Regions from separate parts of the Acidovorax sp. 106 genome, predicted to be linked through region 2. Evidence: predicted binding sites of a transcription regulator. Region 2 holds the regulator's gene; each other region holds the start of a gene.

What was found. Region 2 encodes FliA, which starts transcription of late flagellar genes. Its sites were predicted from a motif close to CTAAAGTTTNNNNNNNNNNNGCCGNTA; they were not measured.
Positions count from the first base shown of each region.
Region 1: C8C98_RS00945 (FlxA-like family protein) is a predicted target of FliA. The motif match lies at 1,314-1,340, and genes of this name have one in related genera.
Region 3: C8C98_RS17195 (flagellinolysin) is a predicted target of FliA. The motif match lies at 2,351-2,377, and genes of this name have one in related genera.

Region 1 covers NZ_RCCC01000001.1:211,914-215,951, forward strand. Annotated here, with positions in the region: gene C8C98_RS00935 (DUF1003 domain-containing protein) at 1-204, opposite strand, end outside; gene C8C98_RS00940 (cation diffusion facilitator family transporter) at 306-1,247, opposite strand; gene C8C98_RS00945 (FlxA-like family protein) at 1,349-1,714, shown strand; gene C8C98_RS00950 (ABC transporter ATP-binding protein) at 1,740-3,374, opposite strand; gene C8C98_RS00955 (ABC transporter permease) at 3,374-4,038, opposite strand, start outside.
Region 2 covers NZ_RCCC01000001.1:1,084,220-1,088,257, forward strand. Annotated here, with positions in the region: gene flhF (flagellar biosynthesis protein FlhF) at 1-1,093, shown strand, start outside; gene C8C98_RS04825 (hypothetical protein) at 1,086-1,898, shown strand; gene C8C98_RS04830 (RNA polymerase sigma factor FliA) at 1,903-2,616, shown strand; gene C8C98_RS04835 (hypothetical protein) at 2,750-3,133, opposite strand; gene flgM (flagellar biosynthesis anti-sigma factor FlgM) at 3,171-3,491, opposite strand; gene flgA (flagellar basal body P-ring formation chaperone FlgA) at 3,584-4,038, opposite strand, start outside.
Region 3 covers NZ_RCCC01000001.1:3,886,512-3,890,549, reverse strand. Annotated here, with positions in the region: gene C8C98_RS17200 (thermonuclease family protein) at 61-498, shown strand; gene C8C98_RS17195 (flagellinolysin) at 528-2,228, opposite strand; gene C8C98_RS17190 (MFS transporter) at 2,503-3,792, shown strand; gene C8C98_RS17185 (DUF1800 domain-containing protein) at 3,998-4,038, shown strand, end outside.

The sequences.
Region 1 (4,038 bases), 870 kb from region 2:
GGCAAAGGCCTCGGCCCGCAGGGCAAACTGGTCTGCACCAAAGGTGGGGGCCATGTGCGCATGCTGCGAGTGGTAGCGCCGGTGCTCAGCCCCTGCCGCTGCAATGGCCTGCGCGCTCGTCCGCGTTGCCGTGGCTGCGGTTGTGGCTGTGCCGCCGCCAGATGGCTGGCCTGGCTTACCCGACGGACCTGCGGGATGGTTCATTCAGATACCTTTTGCACCATGGAGTGATCACCAACGCACGGCCGTGGCGGGCGATGTGCGTTGGACAGTGGTTGAAAACCGGTTCAAAGAGCCTGCAAACCTCAAGGCTTGAGCGCATGGTCCAGATCAGGCTTGCGCCAAGGGTCCACATGCGTCATGAGGTTGAGCACACGGTGGCGCTGCAGAACGCGCTGACGCGCCAGCACGGCAATGTCGTGTCCGGCTTCTACAGTGATGAGTGCGTCCACCTCCAGGTGGGCGTCCACCACCACCATGTCGCCCATTTTGCGCGTGCGCACATCGTGCACACCGGACACGCCGGGGGTGTCCAGCAAGGTCTGGCGAATGGCTTGTACCTCTTGCTCGTCCACCGCGCGGTCCATCAGGTCGTGCATGGCGTCCCAGCCAAACTCCCAGCCCATCTTGCCCACCATGAAGCCCACGATCAAGGCCGCAATCGGATCGAGGATGGGGTAGCCCGCAAGGTTGCCCGCAATGCCCACGCCCACCACGAGAGATGAGGCAGCATCCGACCGAGCATGCCACGCGTTGGCCACCAGCATGCTGGACTTGACCCGCTTGGCCACGGCCAGCATGTAGCGAAACAGCAGCTCCTTGCCCAGCAAGGCGCCGCCCGCCACCCACAGGGCCACGGCGTGCACCTGGGGCACGGTGTCAGGGTTCTCCAGCTTCAGCACTGCCGACCACACCATGCCCACACCCACGGCCAGCAGCAGCAAGCCCAGCACCAACGAGGCTGCTGTCTCAAACCGCTGGTGGCCGTAGGGATGGCCTTCGTCAGCGTCTTTTTGCGAGTGGTGGTTGGCAAACAGCACCACAAAATCAGCCACCAGATCGGACAACGAGTGGATGCCGTCGGCAATCAAGCCCTGCGATTTGGACAGTACGCCCACCACGATCTGCACGGTGCTGAGCACCAGGTTGACAACAACACTGACCCAGGTGCTGCGCGAGGCCGCAGCGGCGCGCTCTTGCGGCGTGTGCTGGGTGTCTTCGCTGTCGTCAAGTTCGTTGAAGTTCATGGGCTCTGATCCAAATTCCGAAGCACCACAGGCTACACGCCCAGTCTTAAGAATGCATTGAGGCCCGTTCAGTTTTGCGCGAATATGCCGATAACCCTGCCATGCAAGTCTCTAGCGCCTCCTCCACCAGCAGTGCATCGGGCGCCCAGTCCTCCAGCGAAATCGCCAAACTGCAAAAGCAACTGCGCCAGTTGACTGACGAACTCAAAAACGTGGCCACCTCTGACATGGACGCCAAGGCCAAGAAGCAAAGGGTAGAGGCTCTGCAAGCGCAGATCCAGATGGTGCAAGCGCAAATTGAGGCCATTCAGCGCCAGAACCAGCAAGCGCAGATCGAAAAGCAAAAGCAGGCCGAGCTTGCCAAGGCACAAAAAGCCGCCGAAACCCAGACCAAGCAAAACAACAGCGCCACACCCGGCCGCCAACGTACACCCGGCCTGGGCGAAAACGTAGACACCTTCGCCTGACCGCCGTCCGACAGCGTGCCGCGAACTACGCTTGCGGGGCAGCCACCGTGGCTGCAGCCACGAGCTTCTGCGTGTAGGGGTGTTCAGGCCTGTTCAGCACGGCGTCCACCGTCCCGCACTCCACAATGGCGCCGTCCTTCATCACCAGCACCTCGTGCGCCATGGCGCGGATCACCTCCACATCGTGCGTGATGAGCAGGTAGCTCAGGCCCTTTTCGCGCTGCAGGCGCTGCAGCAAGGCCAGCACCTGCTGCTGGATGGTGACATCGAGCGCGCTGGTGGGCTCATCGAGCACCAGCACCTGGGGCTGCACGATGAGGGCGCGGGCCACGGCCAGCCGCTGGCGTTGGCCCCCTGAAAATTCGTGCGGGTAGCGCGCCAGCAAGCCGGGGAATTGCGCCTCGGTCAGGCCCACCTCGGCCAGGGCTGCTTCCACACGGCTGCGGCGCTCGGCAGTTGGCATGGCGGGCTCGTGCACCAGCAGCCCTTCGCCCACGATCTCTTCCACCGTCATGCGCGGCGAGAGCGACGAGAACGGGTCTTGAAACACCACCTGCACCCGGCGGCGCAAGGCCTGGTTGGCAGGGGTGTTGCGCGTGGCGGGCTGTTGCCACGCCTGGCCGTTGACCTTCAGGTCGCCACCCGAGGGCAGCAGCCCCAAAATGGCCTGCGCCAGGGTGGACTTGCCCGAGCCTGATTCGCCCACCACCCCCAGCGTTTGCCCCGGCAGCAGTTGCAAATCAGCCCCCTGTACGGCCACAAACTCGCCCTTTTTGAACCAGCCCCGCACGCCAGGCAGAGGCGTGGGGTAGGTCACGCGCAACTGGTGCGCCTGCACCACGGGCGGCGTGCCTGCGGGCGGGACCGCCTCGACCACATCGCGCCGGGGCTGGCTGGCCAGCAGGCGGCGGGTGTAGGCATGCTGAGGGTTGGCAAACACATCGGCCACAGCGCCCTGCTCTACCAGCACGCCCTTCTCCATCACGGCGATGCGGTCGGCAAAGCGGCGCACCAGGTTCAGGTCGTGCGTGATGAGCAGCACGGCCATGCCGGTCTGGCGCTGCAGCTCAGAGAGCAGGTCCAGAATCTGGCCGCGCAGCGTCACGTCGAGCGCGGTGGTGGGCTCGTCGGCCAGCAAGAGTTTGGGGCTGCTGGCCAGGGCCATGGCGATCATGGCGCGCTGGCGCTGGCCACCCGAGAGCTGGTGTGGAAAGCTGTTGGCGCGCCGCGCAGGCTCAGGGATGCCGGTTTTTGCTAGCAATTCAATAGCTGCCTGCGCACATTGCGCGCCCGTCAGGCCCTTTTTTAGCAACAAAATCTCGGCAATCTGCTGGCCAATGGTCATCAGCGGGTTCAGGGCCGTCATTGGTTCCTGGAAGACCATGGCCACCTCGCCCCCGCGCACGCCGCGCATCTCACGCTCGGTCAGGGCCAGCAAGTCACGCCCGGCAAACAGGGCCCGGCCTGAAACCGCCGCATCGCCCGCCAAGCGCAGCAGGCTCAATGCGGTGATGGTCTTGCCCGAACCCGACTCGCCCACCAGCGCGAGTTTTTCACCGGGGGCGATGTCAAAGTTCACGCCGCGCACCACCTCTTTGGTGCCAAAGCGAACGCGCAGGTCGGCCACCTGCAGCAGAGGCTTAGTCACAGGCTGTGGCATCACTGGTCAGCCTTTCGTGGGTCGAGCGCATCGCGCAGGGCATCGCCCATGAATGTCAAAAGCAGCAAGGTCACCACCAGCACCGCAAAGGTGGACAGCGAAATCCACCACGCATCGATGCTGTTCTTGCCCTGGCTCAGCAACTCACCCAGGCTGGGGGTGCCGGGCGGCACACCCAGCCCCAGAAAGTCAAGCGAGGTGAGCGCGAGGATGGCCCCACTCATGCGAAACGGAAGGAAGGTGACCACGGGCGTAAGGCTGTTGGGCAGGATGTGGCGCCAGATGATTTGCGTGTTGCTCACGCCCAGGGCCCGTGCAGCCTTCACGTAGTCAAGCTGGCGGTTGCGTAAAAACTCGGCACGCACATAGTCCGACAGGCCCATCCAGCCAAACAGGCTCAGCAAAATCAGCAGCAAAGCGATGCTGGGCGCAAACACGGCGCTGAAGATGATGAGCAAATACAGCTCAGGCATGGAGCCCCAGATTTCGATAAAGCGCTGAAAGGCCAGGTCCGTCTTACCCCCAAAAAAGCCCTGAATGGCCCCCGCGACCATGCCCAGCACCACCCCGGTGGCCGTGAGCGCCAGACCAAACAGCACGCTCACCCGAAAGCCATAGAGCAGTTGCGCCAGCAAGTCACGCCCCCGGTCGTCCGTGCCCAGCC
Region 2 (4,038 bases):
CCAAGACCGCGACTTCCCCCGCGAGCGCCCCGCCGCTCCAGCCGTGGTGCGCCACAACCCTCTGCGCTCCATCCCGATGGACCTGCCAGAGCCACCTCCTCGCCGCAAGGCCGAAGCCGCAGCGCCCGCCGCCTCCATGGCCCAGCAGCAAAGCCTGATGAACGAACTGCACGCCATGAAGGAGATGATTGAAGACCGCTTCAACACCATGGCCTGGCTGGGCCAGGCCAAGCAAAACCCCATCCAGTCGAACCTGATGCTGAAGATGATCCGTGCGGGCTACTCGCCCGCGCTGGCCCGCGCCGTGCTGGAGCGCATGCCCGAGGACCTGTCGGCAGGCGACGCTGTGCGCTGGCTCATGGATGTGCTTGAGCGCAACCTCAAGACCGACGAGAACGAAGCGCCGCTGTACGAGCAAGGCGGCATCTTTGCCCTGGTCGGCTCTACCGGTGTGGGCAAAACCACCACCACCGCCAAGCTGGCCGCGCTGTGCGCCCGCGTGCATGGCCCTGGCAGCGTTGGCCTGATCACGCTGGACACCTACCGCGTGGGGGCCCACGAACAACTGCGCACCTATGGCCGCATGCTGGGCATTGTGGCCCACCTGGCCCACGACCGTGCCGCACTGCAAGACCTGCTGGGCCTGCTCAGCGGCAAGAAAATGGTGCTGATCGACACCACTGGCGTCGCGCCGCGCGACCCCCGCAAGCGCAGCATGCTGGACGTGCTGGACCTGCCCCGCGTGAACCGCCTGCTGGTGCTCAATGCGGGCTGCCACGGCGACACGCTGGACGATGTGCTCACCTCCTTCAAGACTGCAGGCTCGCAGCAGGCCATCCTGTCCAAGGTGGACGAAGCCGTGAAGCTGGGGCCCTCAATTGACGCGCTGATTCGCCACCAAATGGTGCTGCGCGGCGTCACCAACGGCCAACGGGTGCCTGAAGACTGGGAACCTGCAGAAGCGCACAAGCTCATCAGCACCTCCATGCGCGCCCCCGTGAAGTCACCGTTTGACCCCAAGGCGTCAGACCTGAACTACTACTTCTCGAACGCACCCGAGGCCCTGACAGAGAAAGGACTTGTGGATGCTTGATACCGGCTTTCACCAAGCGGCAGGCCTGAGCAGCTTCACGCCGCAAGCCCAGTTGCGCGTGCTGGCGGTGGCCAGCCAGGAGCGCGCCTCCAGCGGGCTGGAGATGCTCTGGCAGATTTGCGCCAACCTGCAGCGCCTGGGCTACCCCGTGATGGTGCTGGACGGTACCGCACTGGAAACTGACGACACCCCAGGCCTGAGCCATGTGCTGCAGCAAGCCCCCTGGAACGACGGTCTGGGCACCAGCGCCAGCGCATCGGTCACCTCGGTGGCCGTAATCCCTGCCGCGCGGGGCCTGCACCAGCTGCAGCGGCAGGCCTACACCGAAGGCGCTCCCCCGCTGCAAGGGCTGCTGCCGTATTTCCGCGCCTACGGGCTGCTGGTGCTGCACGCCCCAGCAGGGCTGCTAGGCCCCTTGCTCACACACACCAGCACCATCCCGCTGGCGGTGATGGAGGGCGGCTCCGCCGGTGTTTTGTCCTGCTACAAAAGCCTCAAGCAGATTGCCACGCATTCCGGCCTGCCCTGCACCGTGGCCTCGGTGCTGCAAGGCGATGGCGCCAGCGAGCGTCGCCGCACGCTGGGCGCGTTACGCACCTTGCAAGACTGCGCCGAACGACACCTGGGCGGGCGCGTGCGCACGACCACCGTCTCGGCCAATAACCCTCATGACGTTCAACGCTTGGCCTTGCAACTGCTGGAAAACGCGGGCACCATCAGCGGACCGCTGACTGCGCTACCATCCAGCCACGTGACGGGTTTGTCGGGCACACCTGAGCCAACGCCCACCGTCTGGAGCCACTGATCTGATGTACACCGCCAAAGGCCAGCTCGATCGTGATGCCATGATCCGCCAGCATGTTCCGCTGGTGAGGAGGATTGCGCACCACATGATTGCCAAGCTGCCTCCCAACGTGGAACTGGACGACCTGATCCAGGTCGGCATGATGGGCTTGGCGGATGCCCTGTCGCGCTACGAAATGGCCCAGGGCGTTCAGTTTGAGACCTTTGCCACCCAGCGCATCCGTGGCGCCATGCTCGACGAATTGCGCGAGGGCGACTGGATGTCCCGCAGCTCCCGCAAGAGCCAAAAAGACATTGAGCACGCTGTGCACCGGCTGGAGCAAAAGCTGGGGCGCAGCCCGCTGGAGTCTGAAATTGCCGAGGAGATGGAGCTGAGCCTGGCCGACTACCAAAGCCTGCTGGGCAAGGTGCGCGGCACGCAGCTGGTGTACCTGGAAGATATGACCCACGGCGAGGACGATGACGGTTTTCTGGACCGCCACGTGGCCGATGCTGCGGCCGACCCGGTGGAGTTGCTGCGCGACCAGCGGCTGCGCACATCGCTGGTCAATGCCATCAAAAGCCTGCCCGAGCGCGAGCAGCACATCATGGGCATGTACTACGAGCACGACATGAATCTCAAGGAGATTGCCGCCGTGCTGGGCGTGACCGAATCGCGCGTGTGCCAGCTGCACAGCCAGTCCATCGCCCGCCTGCGCGCCAAGATGCGCAGCCACTGACCTGGCCACATTTAAACAAAATAGCTGCTATCGCTTGTAAAAAAAGCGCTAGCAGCTATTGTTTTTATAGCAAAATCACCCCAAGAAATTCAAACCTGCGCCAGACTGCGCACAGGAAGTGGCGGCCGTCCGCTCAACCCACCGAGCGATAGATGCGCGCTGCGCCGCCTGGCTTGGCAGCCCCGGCTTGCGGGTTGCCGTAAGTGGCAGCCTGGGCGCCACCAGCCTGGGGCACGAGCACAGACACCTGCCGGTCGGTCAGGACCGCCACACGGGCCAAGTTATCACGTTGCATGGACAAATTCTGTCCAATAGCGGCCACGCGCTGCTGAAATTGAGGTGGGAACTCGGAAGTCTTCTGGAGTTGGGCTTGCTCCAACACCCAGGTAAAACGCGCCGCAGCGTCGCGCAAAGCGGTGCTGGCCGTCTCTAGAGAGGGGGCGTCCAGTGCCAGCAAGGCGGCTGACACCTTTTCGATGTGTTGCTCTACCGTGGTGAGGGCTTCTTCTAACGACATGGTGGTGGTGCGCTAGACAAAGCCTGGGATCAGGCGTTTATCCGCGGGCGCGAGAAAAGATTTCTTGCGCATTGGACAACAATTTGTCCGCAATCGCATCCGCATCCACCGAAAAAGTGCCGTTGTTGATGGCAGCGCGCACTTCGCTCACGCGCTTGGCATCGAAATCGCTGGTCGTGCGACCAGGCTGCTCCAGTGCGCGGGCTGAACTGGACACCGTGACAGGCACACCGGCGGCCGACGCAGCTGCAGCGCCTTTTGCCACCCCTTCCGCAGCAGGGGCTGGACTTTTGGCTTGCTTGGCAAGCCCCGTCTGCGCCAATGCGCCCGGGAGTTCCGGTTTTTGACCTATCTTCATCGCTCTCTCCACCACCCCGTGTGATGTGGGGCTCAGTAGCAATGTTTTCGACCCGTTTTGGACGGACTTTAGCTATTTATGCAGGCAAATCCTCAAAGAGTGATGGTCACTGTTCCATCTTCAGCCACAATGCCACTCACTACGCGACCATTGTCCATTCTGACGCGCACAGTTTGCCCAACAGTGCCTGCGGACAACGCCTGGCCCGCAGAGACCACAGCATAACCCGGCCCTTGGGCTGAGACGCGCACCTGCGCCCCTGCACGGAAAATGCTGGGCGCCTTGACCATGGATTGGCGCAGGGCCTGCCCGGCCATCAACTGGCGCGAGGCGGTCTGACCCACCCAGGCCTCAGGGTTGGCAACCACCGGAGCGGGGTCGGCAGCCCAGTCCACCTCGGCTTGCGTGGCATCGTTGGCAGTCAGCACGGCGCCGGGCGCCACGTTGCCTGTCAGCACCCAGGCGGGGCCCCAGGCCTTGATGGTGACGGGCAAAAACACATTCCAGGGCGAGCGCCCCTCGACGCACCGCAGCCCCAGCCGGGTGC
Region 3 (4,038 bases), 2.8 Mb from region 2:
TGGTGCAGGCGCTGGCATGTGGGCCGCCGCTGCCGCACGCCACCACAGACTTGGATTTTTGTGCCCGTAACGACCCTGCTCTGCCTTGTCATCGCCATCAGCGATGGCGACACCCTCACCGCCCGCTGCGGCCAAGCCGGGGCCTACCGCCCGATCAAAGTACGCATTGCCGCCATCGATGCGCCAGAGAGCAAGCAGGCCTATGGCTTGCGCTCCAAGCAAAACCTGGCACGCCTGTGCTTCAAGCAGCAAGCCACGCTGCGGCCCCTGCAAAAGGACGACTATGGCCGCACAGTGGCCAATGTGCGTTGCAACGGACAAGACGTTGCAACGGCCCAGGTGAGCGCTGGCCTGGCCTGGGTGTACACGCCTTATGCCAAGCAACACCCACAGCTGGAGCCGCTGCAGAAACGGGCCCAGGCCCGGAACGTGGGGCTGTGGTCGCAAAAGCGGCCCCAAGCGCCGTGGACGTACCGGCATCGGCAGCACCCGCGCTAACCCAGACCTGCAGACCTGCCGTGCCGCCCTCAGCGCAGCAACGCCAGCACGCCCTGGGGCACCTGGTTGGCCTGCGCCACCATGGCAGTGCCCGCCTGCTGCAGGATCTGCTGGCGCGCCAGGGCTGCAGCCTCGACCGCAAAGTCGGCATCCACAATGCGCGCGCGGCTGGCCGACAGGTTCTGGCTGGTGTTTTGCAGCGTAGACATCGTGGTCTCCAGCCGCGAAGACTGGGCACCAATCACTGCGCGCTGGCTGTTGACGTAGTCCAGCGCCCGGTCCACCGCCACGATGGCCTGGGCTGGCGAGATCGTCACATCCAGCGTGCTGCGCAAGCCCAGCGCACTGAGGTTGACTGCACCCACCCGCGTCTCCAGCGTCTGGTTGGCATTGGCCCCTACCTGGAACACTTTGGTCGTTGTGGAGCCGCCCGAGGTGGCAATCGCCTCAAACGACTCCGTGAACCCATCCAGCACATTGGTGCCCGATTTGCTGCCGCTGTTGGGCACCGTGCTGGTGGCGGTCTTCACATCCCCTCCGTCCACATCCAGCCCCCCGATGGCACCGGTGTCTGCGTTGTTCAAGTCAAACGCGCCGATGAACGCAGCACCCGCCGCCGCAAACTGGGTTTTGAAATCGGCCGCGCTGGCAAACTGCCCGCTGGACGCGTTGGCCAGTGCCTGGTCGAGCGTTGAGCCGGGGTTGCTGTTCAGGTAGGTGAGCACGTCCTTGATGCCCTCGCCCCCTGCCGCCTTGATTCGGCTGTGCAGGTAGCGCGCCGCCGAGTAGCTGGCCGAGTAAAAAGCGCTGGTGTTGGACGGCCCATTGATGGCCGCAGCCACTGTGGCGGCACTGGAGCTGGCCACGTCGGCTTTGACACGCTCCTCCGCCCCCTGGATGAATTCGGCCGTGCCCTCCACAAACCACAGGTGGTTGCCCGTCAAGTCCTGCCAGTTGGTGGCGCGCGCCATCACGGCGTGCACCATTTCGTGGGCAATGATGCGGTCGTTGTAGTACGGGGCAGAGCCGCCGTTGGGCAGGTTGGGCGGCACAAAATCTGCCATATCCACCTGCAAAACAAGATTGTTGCCACGGCCTTGCCCATCAAAGCCCGTGGCCTGCACGTAGGCGGCGACGCCACCGGCGTTGTCGGTAAAGCCGGTGTAGCGAATCTCCAGCGCCGCCCCATCGGCCTGGATGCCGTACAGGCTGGAAATCAACTGCTCGCTGCTCTCCAGCCAGCTGCCCACGCTGGTCATGCCGTCGAACACGGCCAGCTGATTCTCGTCCCCCACCGCACTGGCCCGGCTGGGGTCAAACACCGCCATGCCGTTGAACTGGGTGGCCAGGGCAGACCGGTCGATCTCTGCGGCCAGTTGCGCCACCTCGGCCTGTATGGCCTGCTTGTCTGAGGCGCTGTAGGTGCCATTGGCCGCCTGAACCGCCAGCTCGCGGATGCGCTGCAGATTGCCGCTGACGCCAGACAGCGCGCCCTCTGCCGTTTGCAAAAGGGACAACGCATCGTTGGAATTGCGCGCGGCCTGGTTCAGCCCCCGGATCTGGCTGGTAAAGCGCTCGGATATGGCCAGCCCGGCGGCATCGTCCTTGGCGCTGTTGATGCGCAGGCCCGACGAAAGCCGCTGTATGGACAAGGCCAGCTCGCCCTGCACACGGCCCAGACTGCGCTGCGCGCTCTGCGACATCACATTGGTATTGACGCTCAGCCCCATGGCAGTTCTCTTAGGTTGTCTCCAAATAGACAGCACTGGCCCCAGCCGGGGCCTGCAACGGCACACGCACCGCTGGCTCTGGCGGTGGTGACATCTCCCTCTTTGATTCGCGTTCTATGGGTTATCGGACGTTTGTGCGAAAACTTCTGGGAAATGTGTGCAACGCTCTGCGCAGCCGTTTTTCAGCGCGGGTCCGGTGCGCCCTGACCCTGGCGGCGGCCAAGCAAGCTGCGCCACAAAGCGTTAGCATGCGAATCAATCTCATGCGCGGCCGGTGCCGCTCCTTCAAGTGACGTCTTCCACCTCCCTCCCACCAGCGGCTGCCCCGGCCAGCATCTACCGCCACCCCGGTTTTCTGTCTTTCATCAGCGCACGCCTCATGGCGGTGTTTGCCACCCAGGTGCAAGCCGTGGTGGTGGCCTGGCAGGTGTATGACCTGACGCGCAACCCGCTGGCGCTGGCCTATGTGGGGCTGGCGCAGTTCCTGCCCATGCTGTGCCTGCTGCTGCCTGCGGGCGATTTGATCGACCGCTTCTCGCGCAAGAACATCCTGGCCATCAGCTGGGCCGTGGGGGCCTTGTGCAGCGCCGGGTTGTGGTGGCTGTCGGGCCACGGCGCCAGTGGCGTGGCGGGCGTGTACGCCGTGTTGGTGCTGTTTGGCTGCTCGCGGGCGTTTTCAGGGCCCGCGCTGCAAAGCCTGCTGCCCCAGGTAGTGCCGCGCGAGCAACTGGCCCAGGCCATTGCGGCCAACAGCATGCTCATGCGCTCTGCCAGCATTGGCGGCCCGCTGCTAGGGGGCGTGCTGTATGCCCTGGGTGGCGGTGAACTGACCTTTGCCCTGTGCTTTGCCTGCTTTGCCATCGGCACTGCGCTGCTGATGCGCGTGGCCACAGCCCACGCAGGCCCCGTGGGGCCCACGCTGGGCACCATGTGGCAGCGCTTTGGCGCGGGCATCCGGTTCATTCGCTCGCGCCCCATCATCCTGGGCACCATCTCGCTGGACCTGTTTGCCGTGCTGCTGGGAGGCGTGGTGGCGCTGCTGCCCATCTACGCCAGCGAAGTGCTGCACGTGGGCCCGGCGGGCCTGGGCGCGCTGCGCAGCGCTGTGGCGGTGGGCGAAGTGGGCGCCGGGCTGTACCTGAGCATGCGCCCCTTCAACAGCAAGGTGGGCCGCACCATGTTTATCGCGGTGGCCGTGTTCGGGCTGGCCAACCTGATATTTGCGGTGTCGACCTGGTTCTGGCTGTCGTTTGCGGCACTGCTGGTGGCCGGGGCGGCCGACATGGTCAGCGTGTACATCCGGGGCGCGCTGGTGCAGTTCTCCACCCCCGACCATATGCGTGGCCGGGTGAATGCGGTCAACATGCTGTTCATCGGCTCGTCCAACGAGCTGGGTGAGTTCCGCGCAGGCACCAGCGCCGCGTGGCTGGGCGTGGTGCCCGCCGCGGTGCTGGGCGGCCTGTGCACCCTGGGCGTGGTGGGCGGGTGGACGCTGGGCTTCAAGCAGCTGCGCAAGGTGGACCGCTTTGAAGAAGCGGCCGAGGCCACAGGCAAACAACCCTGAGCACCCACGGCAGATCGTTCAACAAGCAGGGGCACGCAGGGCGCAAAGCCCCCGCATCTGCAGCAAAGTGCAACCGCTTCAAGCGCATTTATGTCGCGCAGGTAAAGCCTGTGCACAGCGGCTTGCATGCCATGGGCAACGTGCGGCAGCATAGGCAAAGAGCCGTTTAAAAAGGTTCTAGACATCTGCTGCGTGAGGCTGCCCCATGACCCCTTTCTTGACACCCCCACCCTCCATCGCACGCCG